DNA from 3 places in the Oikeobacillus pervagus genome. Region 3 is predicted to be linked to each of the others. Evidence: predicted binding sites of a transcription regulator. Region 3 holds the regulator's gene; each other region holds the start of a gene.
The links. Region 3 encodes Rex, which represses fermentation and respiration genes when NADH is low (regulators of the CRP and FNR family bind a similar motif). Its sites were predicted from a motif close to TTGTGAAATATTTCACAA; they were not measured.

Region 1: the regulator Rex is predicted to act here: its motif matches at 3,318-3,335, upstream of J2S13_RS14260 (hemerythrin domain-containing protein).
Region 2: the regulator Rex is predicted to act here: its motif matches at 2,240-2,257, upstream of J2S13_RS09425 (nitric-oxide reductase large subunit).

The regions. Positions count from the first base shown of each region.
Region 1 is NZ_JAUSUC010000049.1:13,881-18,848, forward strand. It holds gene J2S13_RS14245 (methyl-accepting chemotaxis protein) at 1-845, shown strand, start outside; gene J2S13_RS14250 (molybdopterin molybdotransferase MoeA) at 858-2,153, shown strand; gene mobB (molybdopterin-guanine dinucleotide biosynthesis protein B) at 2,120-2,632, shown strand; gene J2S13_RS14260 (hemerythrin domain-containing protein) at 2,726-3,262, opposite strand; gene J2S13_RS14265 (Crp/Fnr family transcriptional regulator) at 3,364-4,065, shown strand; gene ric (iron-sulfur cluster repair di-iron protein) at 4,145-4,849, opposite strand.
Region 2 is NZ_JAUSUC010000021.1:9,040-14,007, forward strand. It holds gene J2S13_RS09410 (TetR/AcrR family transcriptional regulator) at 1-152, shown strand, start outside; gene J2S13_RS09415 (phosphotransferase family protein) at 269-1,327, shown strand; gene J2S13_RS09420 (2-phosphosulfolactate phosphatase) at 1,338-2,078, shown strand; gene J2S13_RS09425 (nitric-oxide reductase large subunit) at 2,320-4,668, shown strand; gene J2S13_RS09430 (nitrate/nitrite transporter) at 4,786-4,968, shown strand, end outside.
Region 3 is NZ_JAUSUC010000052.1:8,439-13,406, reverse strand. It holds gene groL (chaperonin GroEL) at 1-432, opposite strand, end outside; gene groES (co-chaperone GroES) at 485-772, opposite strand; gene J2S13_RS14495 (CPBP family intramembrane glutamic endopeptidase) at 1,122-1,862, shown strand; gene J2S13_RS14490 (YdiK family protein) at 1,862-2,062, shown strand; gene tatC (twin-arginine translocase subunit TatC) at 2,077-2,847, opposite strand; gene J2S13_RS14480 (twin-arginine translocase TatA/TatE family subunit) at 2,865-3,041, opposite strand; gene J2S13_RS14475 (redox-sensing transcriptional repressor Rex) at 3,094-3,756, opposite strand; gene moaC (cyclic pyranopterin monophosphate synthase MoaC) at 3,841-4,359, opposite strand; gene abc-f (ribosomal protection-like ABC-F family protein) at 4,546-4,968, shown strand, end outside.

The DNA of each region.
Region 1 (4,968 bases), on a different contig from region 3:
AGACAATTTGGCTTTCGAAGCTCAAAAGGGAACTTACAGACGTAATTGTCCAACATGAGCATGTCAATGGACAACATCACGAGTTGGGAGATCTGGTTGATCAGATTGAAGAGAAATTTACGAATGTAGCTCATTTAAGCGAACAAAGTTCAAATAAATCCACATCACTTTTGGATAAGGGAGATTCTTTACATGATTATTCTGTCAAGATGGTGAAAAAATCTCAAGAGGGGAATCAATACGTAAAGAATGCAGAACAAGTCATCCAACAATTAGGAGAGAACATAAAAACATCGGAACAAAATATGGCCCAGTTACATCAACGTTCAAAAGAAGTTCATACAATCGTTGAAGTTATTAAAACAATTGCAGATCAAACGAATTTACTCGCTTTAAATGCATCCATTGAAGCTGCTCGTGCAGGTGAGCATGGAAAAGGATTTGCCGTTGTTGCACAGGAAGTAAAAAAACTTGCTGAAAGTACGACCGATAGTATCTCACATATTCAAACATTAACATCAGCCATTCAAAAGGAAATTTCTGAAGCTTTAGCTTCCACTAAATTAAGTACAGAACTTGTAGAAAAAGGAATGGCTGTTAGTTCAGAAACATCAGAACAAATTGCTCAAGTTTTACAATCTATTAATCATAGTCAACTAAACATAAATGAAATGAAGGAAATGATAGGAGAACAGAAAAATCTATCCTTACAAGTTGAAAACGAAATGCAACAGGCGAAACAACTGTTTAATTTGGCACATGAACTTATTTTACAACATATTGAAGATGCAAAAATGGTTGATCAGAGGCTTGAAAAAGGGATTCAACAATTAAATGAAAACTAAAGGGTGATCAAAGTGATAGAACGCCGAAAACCAATTTCTGTAGGAGAAGCTGTTCAAAGAATAATGGAATGGAAAAAGTACGGGGATGAAGAATATGTGTCTATTGAAAAAAGTGATGGACGTTTTTTAAGTCAGCCTCTTAAAGCGGACCATGATGTCCCCCATTTTGACCGTTCACCTTACGATGGGTTCGCCATTCGAAGTGAAGATACTGACAGTTGTTCTAATGAACAGCCGATTCAATTAGAAGTTGTGGATGAAATCGGGGCTGGACAAGTGAGCTCTTTCCATTTGAAACAAAATCAAGCGATTCGGATTATGACAGGGGCCGCCATTCCGAGTGGAGCTGATTGTGTAATTATGCTTGAACTGACGAGTGAAGCAGAAAAAGATGGGAAAAAGTTCATCACGATCAAACGTAAAATGAAAAAAGGTGAAAATATCTCTTTTCAAGGTGAGGATGCAAAAAAAGGGGATAAACTAATCGAAGAAGGAACAAAAGTGAATCCTGGTGTTAAGGCACTGCTCGCGACCTTTGGATATAACCAAGTGCCTGTGGTTCGTCGACCAATCATTGGTGTATTAGCAACGGGTTCTGAACTATTAGAGGTGGATGAACCATTACAATCTGGAAAGATTCGTAATTCAAATGGTCATATGATTATTTCTCAAGTTGAACGTGCAGGGGGAGTAGTCAGACGGTATGGACAATGTGAGGATCATTTAGAGGACGTGTTGAAAACGGTTCAACTTGCGGTGGAAGAATGTGATTTTGTTATTACAACAGGGGGAGTCTCAGTCGGTGATTTTGATTATTTACCGGAAATATACGATCGATTAGGTGCAAAAAAATTATTTAATAAAATCGCGATGAGACCAGGTAGTGTGACGACAGCAGCTGTTTGTAATGGAAAATTATTATTTGGTCTATCTGGGAACCCGTCAGCGTGTTACGTTGGATTCGAATTATATGTTCGTCCTATTATACGTTATTGGTTGCATCAATCTAAGCCTTTTTTAGCTAAAGGCACGGCGATACTACAAAAAGATTTTCCAAAGGCGAATCCATTTAATCGATTTGTTCGCAGTCAACTCCACTATGGAGAAGGGGGGAGACTATTTGTCAGTCCAGTAGGATTAGATAAATCAAATGTTGTCACATCCCTTGCTTGGGCCAATTGTTTAATGGTATTGCCTGGAGGTACAAGGGGATTTAAAACAGGGGATCTTGTCGATGTTCTTCTCTTAGAAGATGAAACAGGAAGTGATGTACCGTGGCAAGAAAGCAAAAAATCTTCCAAGTTGTAGGCTACCAAAATAGCGGAAAGACGACCCTTATCCAATATATTATTAAGAGTGCCAAAGCACATAATATTGCGGTAGGTACGATTAAACATCATGGACATGGGGGTCTCCCCTATATTGGGGATGAGGGGAAGGACACTTCCACTCATCGTGAAAATGGGGCTATTGCAACGGCTGTGGAAGGCGAAGGGATCGTTAATATCGTTGCAACCATCGAACAGCCTTCTATTCAAAATATATTATCCATTTACAAACTCCTTCCGATTGATTTTATTTTGATCGAGGGATACAAACAACATCCATTTCCGAAAGTGGTTCTTATAAGAGAAGAAGTGGATCTCATCCTTTTAAACCAATTGAAAAATATCCAGGCGGTCATTTCTGATGTGGATCTCAAACATCTTAAACTCTCCGTTCCGGTATTTTTAAGAAAAGAAAAAGCCCCATTCACCAATTGGTTATGGGGTACACAATATATATAAAAGAGGGGATATCAGATTTTGGGGACTGGCCCCAAAAGAGAAATTTAATCGTTAAGTACGCTAATAGGATACTGCTAAGATCGTGAAATTCGGTTAAATTGTTTCCATTCGTTCGGCAAGAAGTCTTTTTTCCTCATCAGACAACATTTGCTCAGCCATGGGAAATAAGACGCTTTCTTCTTTCATAAAATGCGAAGTTAAGACTTCATATGCGGTAACGATATATTGTGCGAATCCAAGGGCCTCTTCCTTCGTCAGTTTATCAGACATAAGGGAGGTCTGTTCTAAAAAGAGACGAATATTTTCATTTGCCAATGAATGCTCGTATTCCATCATCGCAATCGGCCCTAATTCTTTCCCTATATGAGCTGTCATCATTTCAAATAGACCATCTTCTTCCCTTCGTGAATGTTGATCAAGTGCTCTTTGGAATGAAAGAACTTTTTCACGAAGTTGTAACAGATGATTTCGTGGATCAGTTGATGAACTCGTTTGTTTAGCCCTTTCATATAGATCTTGCTTCATTTCATTCAACGGTGAATGTTCCTGATAAAGTCTTACTAATGGTTCGCAAAATTGAGAAATAGGGCGATTCCCTTGGCCTGGCACTTTACCGCAACATAATTCCATTCAACATCCCTCCTAACGTTTACAAGATTATTATACTTGATGGAATTGGTAAAAGTTGTGATAAAGATCACAAACTTCGAAAAAATAGGAGTGAACGGGCAATGAGTCGAAAAATGTACACAATTTTAAAGGATTTACCGCTTTTTAAACATTTATCAGATCAAGAGATTGAGTCAATAGCGTTAACCTCCAAGAAGAAAACAGTGAAAAGAGGGGAGCATATTTTTTTTCAAGGGGAAAAGCATGAGGCTGTTTATTTTATTGACGAAGGTACGATCAAAATTTATCGAAATGATATTCAAGGGAGAGAACAGATTGTTGCTGTCTTAAAGTCAGGAGATATGTTTCCTCATATTGGTTTCTTCCAAAAAAGTGAATATCCAGCTAATTCAATTGCGATGGAGCAAACCGACCTCATCTATATTCTATTATCTGAATTTGAGAAAGTTTTACTAGAACAGCCTGAGACAGCGGTGAAATTATATCGGATGATGGGAGAGAAAATCTCTGAATTGCAGCAACGATTGGAAGCGCAAATATTAAACGATACATATGAGAAATTTATTAAGTGGCTTCTCCGATTTGGCAATAGTTATGGAAAGGAAACGGAGGATGGAATGGTTTCTGTCATGATTCCTTTAACGAATAAAGAAATCGCCCAAATGATTGGGACAACAAGGGAGACGGTTAGTCGTATTTTAACTAAAATGAAAAATCACAACCTTGTTCATTCAGATAAAAAAAATAAATATATTTACGATCCAGAAAGTTTAACAAATGAATTAATAAAAGAAAAAGAATAAAAAAAGAAGAGTCTCATGACTGAACTAAGTCCCTTATGATCATTAGGGAGGTCAGCTGTTATGAGACTCCTTAAAAGAATTAACCTAATTCTTTAATTCTTTTAAATAATATATTATTTTCTAAATGTACATGGCGGAATGTATCATCTTCCAAGGCTTCTAACCGATTATAGACAAGTTGGTAAGTACGGCAAGCTCCCATTGGTGGGACAAAATCATTTGTTACATCGCGTAATTGTTTTAAAGCTTGACCGACTGCATCATGTTCTGATTCAAGCCCATCTAATTGAGCCAGTAATTTATTTAAATTCTCACTTGAAGGATCGTTTTCGTAGATTTTTACATAGGGAAATAGTTCTGTCTCTTCTTTAATAATATGTTGTTCTAATTCTGTTTTAATTGTATGAAAAAGGGAGTGAACTTCTTTTAAGTGTGGGGAATCCACACCATGTACACGTAAAACTTTTGTCACATAAGGTGTAAGCTGTGGAAACTCTTCATTTAAATAGCGATGATGAGTATTCACGACATAGTCGACAATAGAAGAGAGGTCGGCGGTCATCCAATCCTGTTGTACCCCCTCTGTATTCATCTCTTCATATAGGCCATTTAAGGTAGAGACTAATACTTCTGCATCAAGTCCCCTTTCACTAGCAGCCTCTTTAATTGGACGATTTCCTCCACAACAAAAATCAATTCTATTTTTCTTAAATAAATCACTTGATTTCGGTAAATCATTGACAATTTCTCCAATGATACTATCTACAGTAAATGGATAAGCCATTTGTACATCTCTCCTTTATCATTTGATGTACTTCTATCATAATAGAATGTTTTATTTCACATCGTGATACGGGTCACAGTTTAGAATTTTTATTAAATAACTCAACTTTCGCACCAAAA
Region 2 (4,968 bases), on a different contig from region 3:
CTGATTTACCCCCTAATATTGTGACGTTCGGCATTTTAGGCATGGCCAATTGGAGTTATTTTTGGTTTAAACCTGAAGGACCCATCCCAGATGTAGAGGTGGCTAAAATTTTTTACAAAATGTTACTCGAAGGGATCGAGAAGAAAGAATAATTGATCGTATTGTACGGTCTTGCTTTGGTTTGCCTCAGGGATATTATCAAATACTATCCAGTTAGTAGGACAGGAAGGAAACATCTACTAGCGAAATGACGGAAAGGTGTGGTCAAATGGCACATATGATCCCTGTGCGTAAAGGGGAAGAATTAAATATAGAAAGGTTACAAGCCTACTTGCATCAAACAATAGAAGATTTACCTAATGAACCGTTAATCATTCAACAGTTTGGCACAGGTGCGTCCAATCTTACCTATTCAATTTCCATAGGAGACTTTGAGGTGGTCCTTCGTCGTCCACCGATGGGACCTGTTGCCCCAAAAGCACATGATATGGAAAGGGAATATCGTATTTTGAAGACGATTTCTGAAGTTCTACCCATCGCCCCAACTCCTTATTGCTATTGTGAAGATGAAACGATTATCGGAAAACCATTTATTATCATGGAAAGAAAACATGGGGTGTTAGTTGATACATCTTTTCCAGAAGGAATTACTCCCACCCCATTACTAGGGAAGCAAATATCTGAAATAATGGTCAATACGTTAGTAGAACTGCATGAAATTCCATACAAAGGAAGCGCTTTAGAGAAGATGAGTAAACCAGACGGATTTTTGGAAAGGCAAGTTCACGGGTGGTTAAAACGATATGATAAAGCCAAGACCGACGACATCCCTGAAGTAGAGCTTTTGAAAAAATGGTTGCTCATGCATATTCCACTTTCTCCGAGACCAACCATCATACATTATGATTATAAATTAAACAATGCTCTCTTTTCAGAAGATTTATCGAAAATGATAGGTCTTTTTGATTGGGAGATGACAACCATTGGCGATCCCTTAGCAGATGTTGGGGCAGCCATGAGCTATTGGATAGAGAAGAATGATCCAGAAGTTTTAAAAATGGGGTTTGGCAAACCGCCTGTAACGGTATATGATGGATTTTATACGAGAAAAGAATTCATAGAATCGTATAGTAAAAAGAGCGGCCGGGATGTCTCGAACATTCATTTTTATGTTACGTTTGCCTATTTTAAATTGGCTGTCATTTGTCAGCAAATATATGCCAGATATAAAAAAGGACAAACAAATGATGAACGTTTTGCCCGATTTGGTTCATTTGTCAAAATGTTAATTCAACATTCCTTGCATATGGCTCATGAAAAGTTTTGAGGTGTTTTAATTGTCAACAAAAATACAAGTCGTCATGAAAAAGGAAGATTTGGATTCGAAAAAATTGTCAGGAAATATTGCCGTTGTTTTCGATGTATTGCTTGCTACTTCCACGATCACAGCTGTATTACAAGAGGGAGCAAATGAAGTCATCCCTGTGTTTAATTGGGAAGAAGCATTAGAACAATCCCGTGCTTTTTCAACAGACAGCATCATATTGGCCGGAGAAAAAGAAGGGGAAACAATCGAAGGGTTTATTGCACCATATCCAAGTCTTCTGCGAAATCAAGTTCAAGGAAAGACCGTATTTCTATCTACAACGAATGGAACAGTGGCCATTCGTAAATCACAGACGGCGAAGAAGATGTACATTGCATCATTATTAAATTGTCAAGCAGTAAGTGAAATGCTAGTTCAAAAGCATCAAAATGAAACCATTGTACTTATATGTTCAGGTTCCCGTGGGCAATTTTGTATAGAGGATTTCTATGGTGTAGGTTATATGATTCATTGTTTACTAGAAAAATTACAAGCTGATTTGACCGATTCTGCCTTAGCAGCCCATTTATTTTATAAGCAGTATGAAAATGATGGCTATGAAATTTTACGGAATTCGAAAATCGGAAACATGCTAGTCGAATATGATTTTGGACATGAAATCACTTTCGTATCAAAAAAAAGTGTGTATGATATCGTCCCGATTTGGCAAGATGGAAAGATGGTATTAAAGGATAGCCATCTACAGAGATGAAGCAAGAAGGATGTCTCAAGAGATTTTACTTTTGAGACATCCTTTTTCATTTCAGTGTAAGTGATCCGATTGCTTTCTTTCACATAGAAAGCGTTTTTGGTAAATAGGAAATATAGGAAACATCATCGTACTTTTGAATGATTTTAAAATATTTACGGCTTATGTGATATGGCTCACCTACTGGCTCTTCCTTTTGTTTTATTTTAAATATGTAGTCAGAATGAAAGGAGGAGCATAGGGCATGAACGGGAATCAAACAAAACATAACAAATCGAAGAACAGCTTCTTAAAAGGAGTTCTGGTCTTCACACTCATTGTTAGTTTTTCCGTCTTATTATTAGGGGGATATTGGATATTTAAAGAGTTGGCACCTCGGCCATTAGAAGTTCAAACTGAAAATGGTGAAGTGTTAATGACGAAGAAATCGATTCAAGGAGGGCAAGCCGTTTTCCAAAAATATGCCCTCATGGATTACGGTACTGTGCTGGGTCACGGATCTTATATGGGCCCTGATTATACAGCCGAATCATTAAAAATCTATACAGAAGGAATGCAAGATTTTAAAGCACAAGCAAAATATCACAAAGACTTTCGTAAACTATCAGATGATGAAAAAACAATCATCCGTAAAGTGGTTATCAAAGAAATGAAAAAGAACCGCTATGATAAGAAAATGGACCAACTCGTACTAACAGATGCACAAGTGAATGGATATAAAGAAGTTCAAAAATATTATCGCGACATTTTCACAAATGGTGATGGTTGGGGATTAAAAGCCGGCTTAATCGATGAGAAAGACATGCCAAAAAATAATCGAAGCTGGGTAGATAATCAAGACCAACTAAAACAGGTTTCAGATTTTATTTTCTGGACTGCATGGCTTTCTAGTACCAAACGACCGAATGATGATATTACGTATACAAACAACTGGCCATATTTTGAGGATGCCGGAAATTCGATGTCATTTTCAGCAGTATGGTGGAGTGGGGCTAGTGTAACTCTATTAATCTTCTTTATTGGAGTCATTTTATACTTTTTTAATCGTTATCGCTTGGGGATGGAGGAAGCCTATTCGAATGGACAGTTTCCATCCTTTAATTTAAATAACCAGCCTGTGACGATTTCGCAAGTGAAAACAGGGAAATACTTTGCGGTCATTGCCATCCTTTTCCTTGTGCAATCACTTCTAGGTGCTTTACTTGCACACTACTATATTGAGCCTGATAGCTTTTTCGGAATCCAATGGATCGCAGACTTATTACCATTTAGCATTGCGAAAGGTTATCATTTGCAATTAGCCATCTTTTGGATCGCCACTTCTTGGTTAGGGATGGGAATCTTTATCGCTCCACTTGTTGGTGGAAAAGAACCGAAAAAACAAGGGTTGCTTGTAGATATCTTATTCTGGGCATTAGTCTTTTTAGTAGGTGGAAGCCTTGTTGGTCAATGGTTAGGTGCTAACGGATATCTTGGAAATATGTGGTTCCTATTCGGTCACCAAGGAATGGAATATCTTGAACTTGGGCGTGTTTGGCAGTTTATTTTGGCAGCTGGAATGGGGATTTGGTTGTTCATCGTATTTAGAGGAATTAAGCGCAGTCTAAAAAAAGAAACTGATAAAGGTGGATTGGTCCATCTACTCTTCTATTCAGCCATTGCCGTACCAGCATTCTATTGTTTTGCTTTTCTATTTAACCCTGGAACAAACATTACAATGGCCGATTTCTGGCGCTGGTGGATCATTCACTTATGGGTAGAAGGAATTTTTGAAGTATTTGCTGTTGTTGTCATCGGTTTCCTACTCGTACAAATGAATTTAGTCACAAAGAGATCAACCGTTCGTTCTTTATACTTCCAACTTACCTTATTACTTGGAAGTGGTGTACTTGGAATTGGACACCATTATTACTATAATGGATCGGCAGAAGCTTGGATTGGTTTAGGGGCTGTGTTCTCTGCTTTAGAGGTTATTCCATTAACATTATTGATTTTAGAAGCCTATGAACAATACAAGATGATGCGCGACGGCGGTGTTCATTTCCCTTATAAATCTACTTTCTGGTTCTTAATTTCGACCGCTATTTGGAATCTAGTTGGAGCAGGTGTCTTAGGATTCTTAATCAACTTGCCTGCAGTAAGTTATTTTGAACATGGACAATTTTTAACTCCAGCACACGGACATGGATCAATGATGGGCGTATACGGAATGTTTGCGATCGCCGTTGTTTTGTTCTCCTTAAGAAATATTGTAAAGCCTGAAGCTTGGAACGATAAATTATTAAAGATTAGCTGCTGGTTATTAAATATCGGGTTGGCTGGAATGGTCTTTGTATCACTTTTACCAATCGGTTACCTACAATTGAAAGAAGGATTTAAAAACGGGTACTGGGCATCTAGAAGTCCTGAATTTTTGCAACAAGATATCGTGCAACATTTATTACTCCTTCGTTCAGTACCAGACACCATCTTTTTACTAGGAATAGTTCCATTCGTCTACTTTTGTGTGAAAGTGTTATTTAACTTAAGAAAACCGACACATAAAGAAAACGAAGAGCTACCTGTAAAAGATTTGACAAAAGACGAAGAATAACCATTCATTCTCCAGTTGAAATTGAGTTTTCAACTGGAGTTTTTTTGTCCTTTTTTTGAATGAAGGAACGTTTAAAGGGAAATGTATACATAAAAAATATCGCAGGAGGGGGATTAAGTGAATCGGCCAGGTTTACAGTTACTCTTACAAACAAGCAGTTTAGTTGTTGGATTTATGGTTTGGGTGATTTTATCGTCTTTAATGCCGTTTATTTCGAATGATATTCATTTAAATTCGGGGGATATTGCTTTAATAACAGCAGCTCCCGTGATTCTTGGATCTTTATTACGGGTCCCAATT
Region 3 (4,968 bases):
TGCGATAGATTCTTTGCCTTCGATTGGCTTAGAAATCGTTTTTAATTCTTCGACAGCTACTTGTACTGCTTTTTCCATTCCTTTACGTACTCCAACTGGGTTCGCACCAGCTGTAACGTTTTTCAAACCTTCACTGATCATGGCTTGAGCAAGAACAGTTGCAGTAGTTGTTCCGTCACCCGCTACATCATTTGTTTTGCTTGCTACTTCAGCTACAAGCTTTGCCCCCATGTTTTCGAATGCATCTTCAAGTTCGATTTCTTTCGCGATTGTTACACCGTCATTTGTAATAAGAGGTGAACCAAATTTTTTCTCGAGAACTACGTTACGTCCTTTAGGTCCAAGAGTTACTTTTACAGCATCTGCTAATTGATCAACCCCGCGAAGCATTGCGCGACGTGCTTCTTCTGAGAATTTAATCTCTTTTGCCATTTAAAAAACCTCCCTTAAATTATGAAAAAATGGTCTATTTCGTTTAACTATATTACTCGCTAATTACAGCTAGAATGTCACTTTCACGAAGAATTAAGTATTCTTTTCCTTGGTATTTCACTTCTGTACCAGAATATTTTGAGAAGATGATGCGGTTATCGACAGCAACTTCTAGAGCAACACGCTCACCGTTGTCAAGTACGCGGCCAGTTCCAACAGCCACTACTTTACCTTCTTGTGGTTTTTCCTTTGCTGAATCCGGTAAAACGATACCGCTAGCAGTTTTTTCTTCTGATTCGACTAGCTCAATTACGACGCGATCACCTAATGGTTTTAACAAGTGAAACAACCTCCTCTAAATATATGTAATATCATTTTTTATTAGCACTCGTCTCACCTGAGTGCTAACACAATTATTATAATAAATAATCCAGATTTATTTTGCAAGGGTGATGCTCAAAAAAATTTTCCAACACACCCTCTTTATTGTATAAAATTCAGGAAAAAATATACATGCATATTTTGAGGAGATGTTAAGTAGAAGATTGGGATTCCTCCATTTACAAAAACGGTCTATTTGAAAAATATGTACGAAAACGATTAAAATGAAGTATGGGATTCATCAAGTGAAATAGCAGCGGCTATCTTATTTATCGTATCCTAACAAAAATAAAGGGGTTCAACTAAATTTGAAAAAAGAATATGGTTTTATATTAATAGTTTACCTTATTATGCACTTATCCAGTTTTATCGGAATTCCTCTTGTTTATAAAATTGGCATTAATCAAGGCGTTGAGCCTTCTATGATGCAGCAACTAACGCCTGGCTACTGGCTGACATTCAGCTTCTCTGTTGCCTTAGTCATCATTCTGCTCATCTTAAAGAAAGCAGAAATAAGACAAACCCGACTCCATTCAGATCCTCCTATGCATGTACAGGGTTCGACCTTTTGGGCAATTGCTGGAGTATTTCTCGCCTTTTTTGCTCAAGATATTGCCATTAGAATTGAACTTTTACTTGGAGTCACTCCTGGATCGGAAAACACGCAACAAATTATTCAAATTATCGAATATGTACCCTTTACGATGATTGTTGCCTCTATATTAGGTCCCATCCTCGAGGAAATTGTCTTCCGAAAGGTCATATTCGGCAGCCTCTATGAAAGATTTCCCTTTTGGGTTGCTGCACTCATTAGTTCAGTTATTTTCTCTGCGGCCCATATGGAACTAGAGCATACTTTATTATATTCTGCCATGGGATTTACCTTTGCTTTTTTATATGTAAAAACAAAACGTTTAATCGTTCCCATTATCGCTCACGTGTCGATGAATACATTGGTCATATTAGGCCAATATTTCTTTCGGGATGAATTAGAAAAATATATAGAAGAAGCAGAAAAAATTTCAGGGTTTATTGGAGGATTCTTTTAATGAAACAAACATCATGGTTACCCGGGACATTAAACATCCTACTAGGAGTGTTTTTTACTTATATTGCGATTGTGACAGTGAATTCGAATGGCTTTGGATTTTTTACTTACTTGCTCATTCTATTAGCGACCTTAGATATTGGCACGGGCTTACGAATGACCTTTGCTCATTTTCGTCATAAAAAGAGAGAAAAAAAATAGACCGCTTGATCGGTCTATTTTTTTTGAGCTTCTTCCGACTCTATTTCCCTTTCCATTTGCTCTTCTGCCTCAATTACCTTTCGATAGCCAATTTTTGAGATCCAAATACTAATTTCGTATAAAATACAAAGTGGAATGGTGACCATCATATGTGACATCACATCTGGCGGGGTAATAAGAGCCGCAATGACTAATAAAGTGAAATAGGCATATTTACGAATTTTTGCTAAAAACATCGGAGTGATAATTCCTAATCGTGTTAGAAACAACATGACAACCGGCATTTGGAATAAGAAACCAAACGGAATCGTAATTTGAAATAAGAACTGAAAATATTCATTAATACCGATAACCTGTTGAATATCTAGTTTTTCCGACATATTCATCATAAATCGAACAACAAATGGAAAAAGGATAAAATAAGAAAAGGAAAGGCCCCCTAAGAAAAGGAAGACAGAAATTGGAATATAACTTAAAGTAACCTTCCTCTCTTTCTCATATAACCCTGGGCTGATAAAGGCCCATAATTGATACAAAATGACGGGTGAAGTGATGATAAAAGCCAACACAAAGGCCATTTGAAAATAGATTTTCAAAGGGTCCGTCATTCTAAAAGCATTCATCGTTAATTCTTTCGCCTCATCCGCTGACTGTAAATAACGAATAATCGGTTCAGCTAAGAAAAGACTGCCGATGATTGCAATGAAGAAGAAAACGACTACAATCATGAGTCGTTTTCTTAATTCACTTATATGCTCAAAAATCGTCATTTCATTTTGACTCATTCTATTTCATCCTATCATCACTTAGCGTCTTTTTTATCTTTTGAATCATCATCTTCTGCTAAGCCTTTCGTAGCGTCTTTAAATTCGCGCAATGTATCTCCTGCGGCTCTTCCTAATTGAGGGAGCTTTTTTGGACCGAATAATAATACAGCAACAAGTGCAATGATAAGAATACTGCCGATACCTAGTGGCATAAATGCTACACCTCCTTCCTCTAATAATAACTGATTTTGATCATTTTTTCTATTAAGAATTTGTCTCTTCTATGACTTCTTCAGGATAGTTTTTTAGAAAATAAACAAGTGACTGTAATTCAACAGCTAAATCAATGTGATGGACTCTGATCGAAGAAGGTACCGTTAATCTGGCAGGAGTAAAATTAAGTATTCCTTTGATATCCGCTTTTACTAGTCGATCGGTAATTTGTTGGGCAACTGGCGCTGGTACGGTAAGAATTGCCACATGAATTTGTTCTGAAGCTAATCTTTCTTCTAGTTCATCCAAATGATGGACATCAACATCCCCAATTTTCTTCCCGACTTTTTCTGCATTTACATCAAATGCAATATCTATTCTAGTATTATTATTTTTCATAAAATTATAATTTAAAAAAGCCGTGCCTAAATTTCCGACACCAATTAATGCCACTTTCGTAATTTCATCTTGATCTAATGTTTTTCTAAAAAAAGATAGCAAATATCCTACATTATATCCATATCCTTTTTTTCCAAGAGCACCGAAGTAAGAGAAATCACGTCGAATCGTTGCTGAATCGACTTTTACCGCTTCACTTAACTCGGCAGATGAAACTCTTTGCTTGCCTGACGAATGGAGATTTTGAATAAATCGATAATACAATGGCAATCTTTTTGCCGTTGCTTGTGGAATTTTCATTGATTCTTGATTCATAATCTTTCCTCCAACTGCACTAAACCTATACTTTTTTTCTATAGTAAAATTGCATGAATCTTTTCCGTGATTCATGCGTATAACTTACTCTTCCCTATCTGATGTAGGCTGTTCATTTAATTGTTTATAATAATCTGGACTTGAGACTCCACCTGTTTTTTCAATTAAATAGGTAGGGCCTATGACCATTCCTTTGTCCACCGCCTTACACATATCATAAACGGTTAATGCACAGACAGAAGCAGCTGTTAACGCTTCCATTTCTACACCTGTATTCCCCTTTGTTTTTACTTTCGAGGTAATCATTAATTGATAGCACTCACTTTTTTTCTCCCATTCGAAAGAAAGATCGATTCCTTTTAGCGGAATGGGATGACACATCGGAATGATTTCCCACGTCTTCTTCGCCGCCATAATTCCGGCTACTTGCGCTACTGCTAGTACATCCCCTTTCTTCATCTTATTATTTTGAATTGCCCCGTAAATCTCATCATTCACTTCAATGCTAGATCTAGCAATCGCTGTTCGAACTGTTTCAGGTTTTCGACTTACATCGACCATTTTCGCTCGGCCTTCTTCATTAAAATGAGTAAATTGCGACAACATGAACACCTCTTTTTTTACATAATACACTATTTTTCTATGATTGTCTTTGAACTTTGAATATCTTTTCACAAATCATTGAACCTATTCGCACCGTATCTCCTTTAATCATTTAAAATAATCCTCACTGTTGCCTGCCTTATTATGAATAGGATACACTTACAATAGGAATAAGAGGTGAGAAAAATGATTTTACTGCAAGTACAACAACTTTCAAAATTTTTCGCAGCCGAACAAATTTTGTCTAACATAAAGCTAGAAATTCAAACAAACGACCGAATTGCCCTTGTTGGCAGAAATGGGGCGGGAAAATCCACCTTATTAAAGATCATTTCCGGACAAATGTCTTATGATTCCGGCGAAATTATGAAGCCGAAGGACGTATCCATCGGTTATTTAGCCCAGAATACCGGTTTGGAATCCAATTTGTCGATTTGGGAGGAAATGATATCCGTCTTTCACTATCTGCAAAAGATGGAAAAGGATTTGAGGAAACTAGAACAATCCATGTCAGACCCTGCAATCTACCAAGATGAAAAGAAATACGAAAAAGTGTTAAGAGACTATGATCACTTACAAGTGAAATTTAAAGAACTTGGTGGATACCAA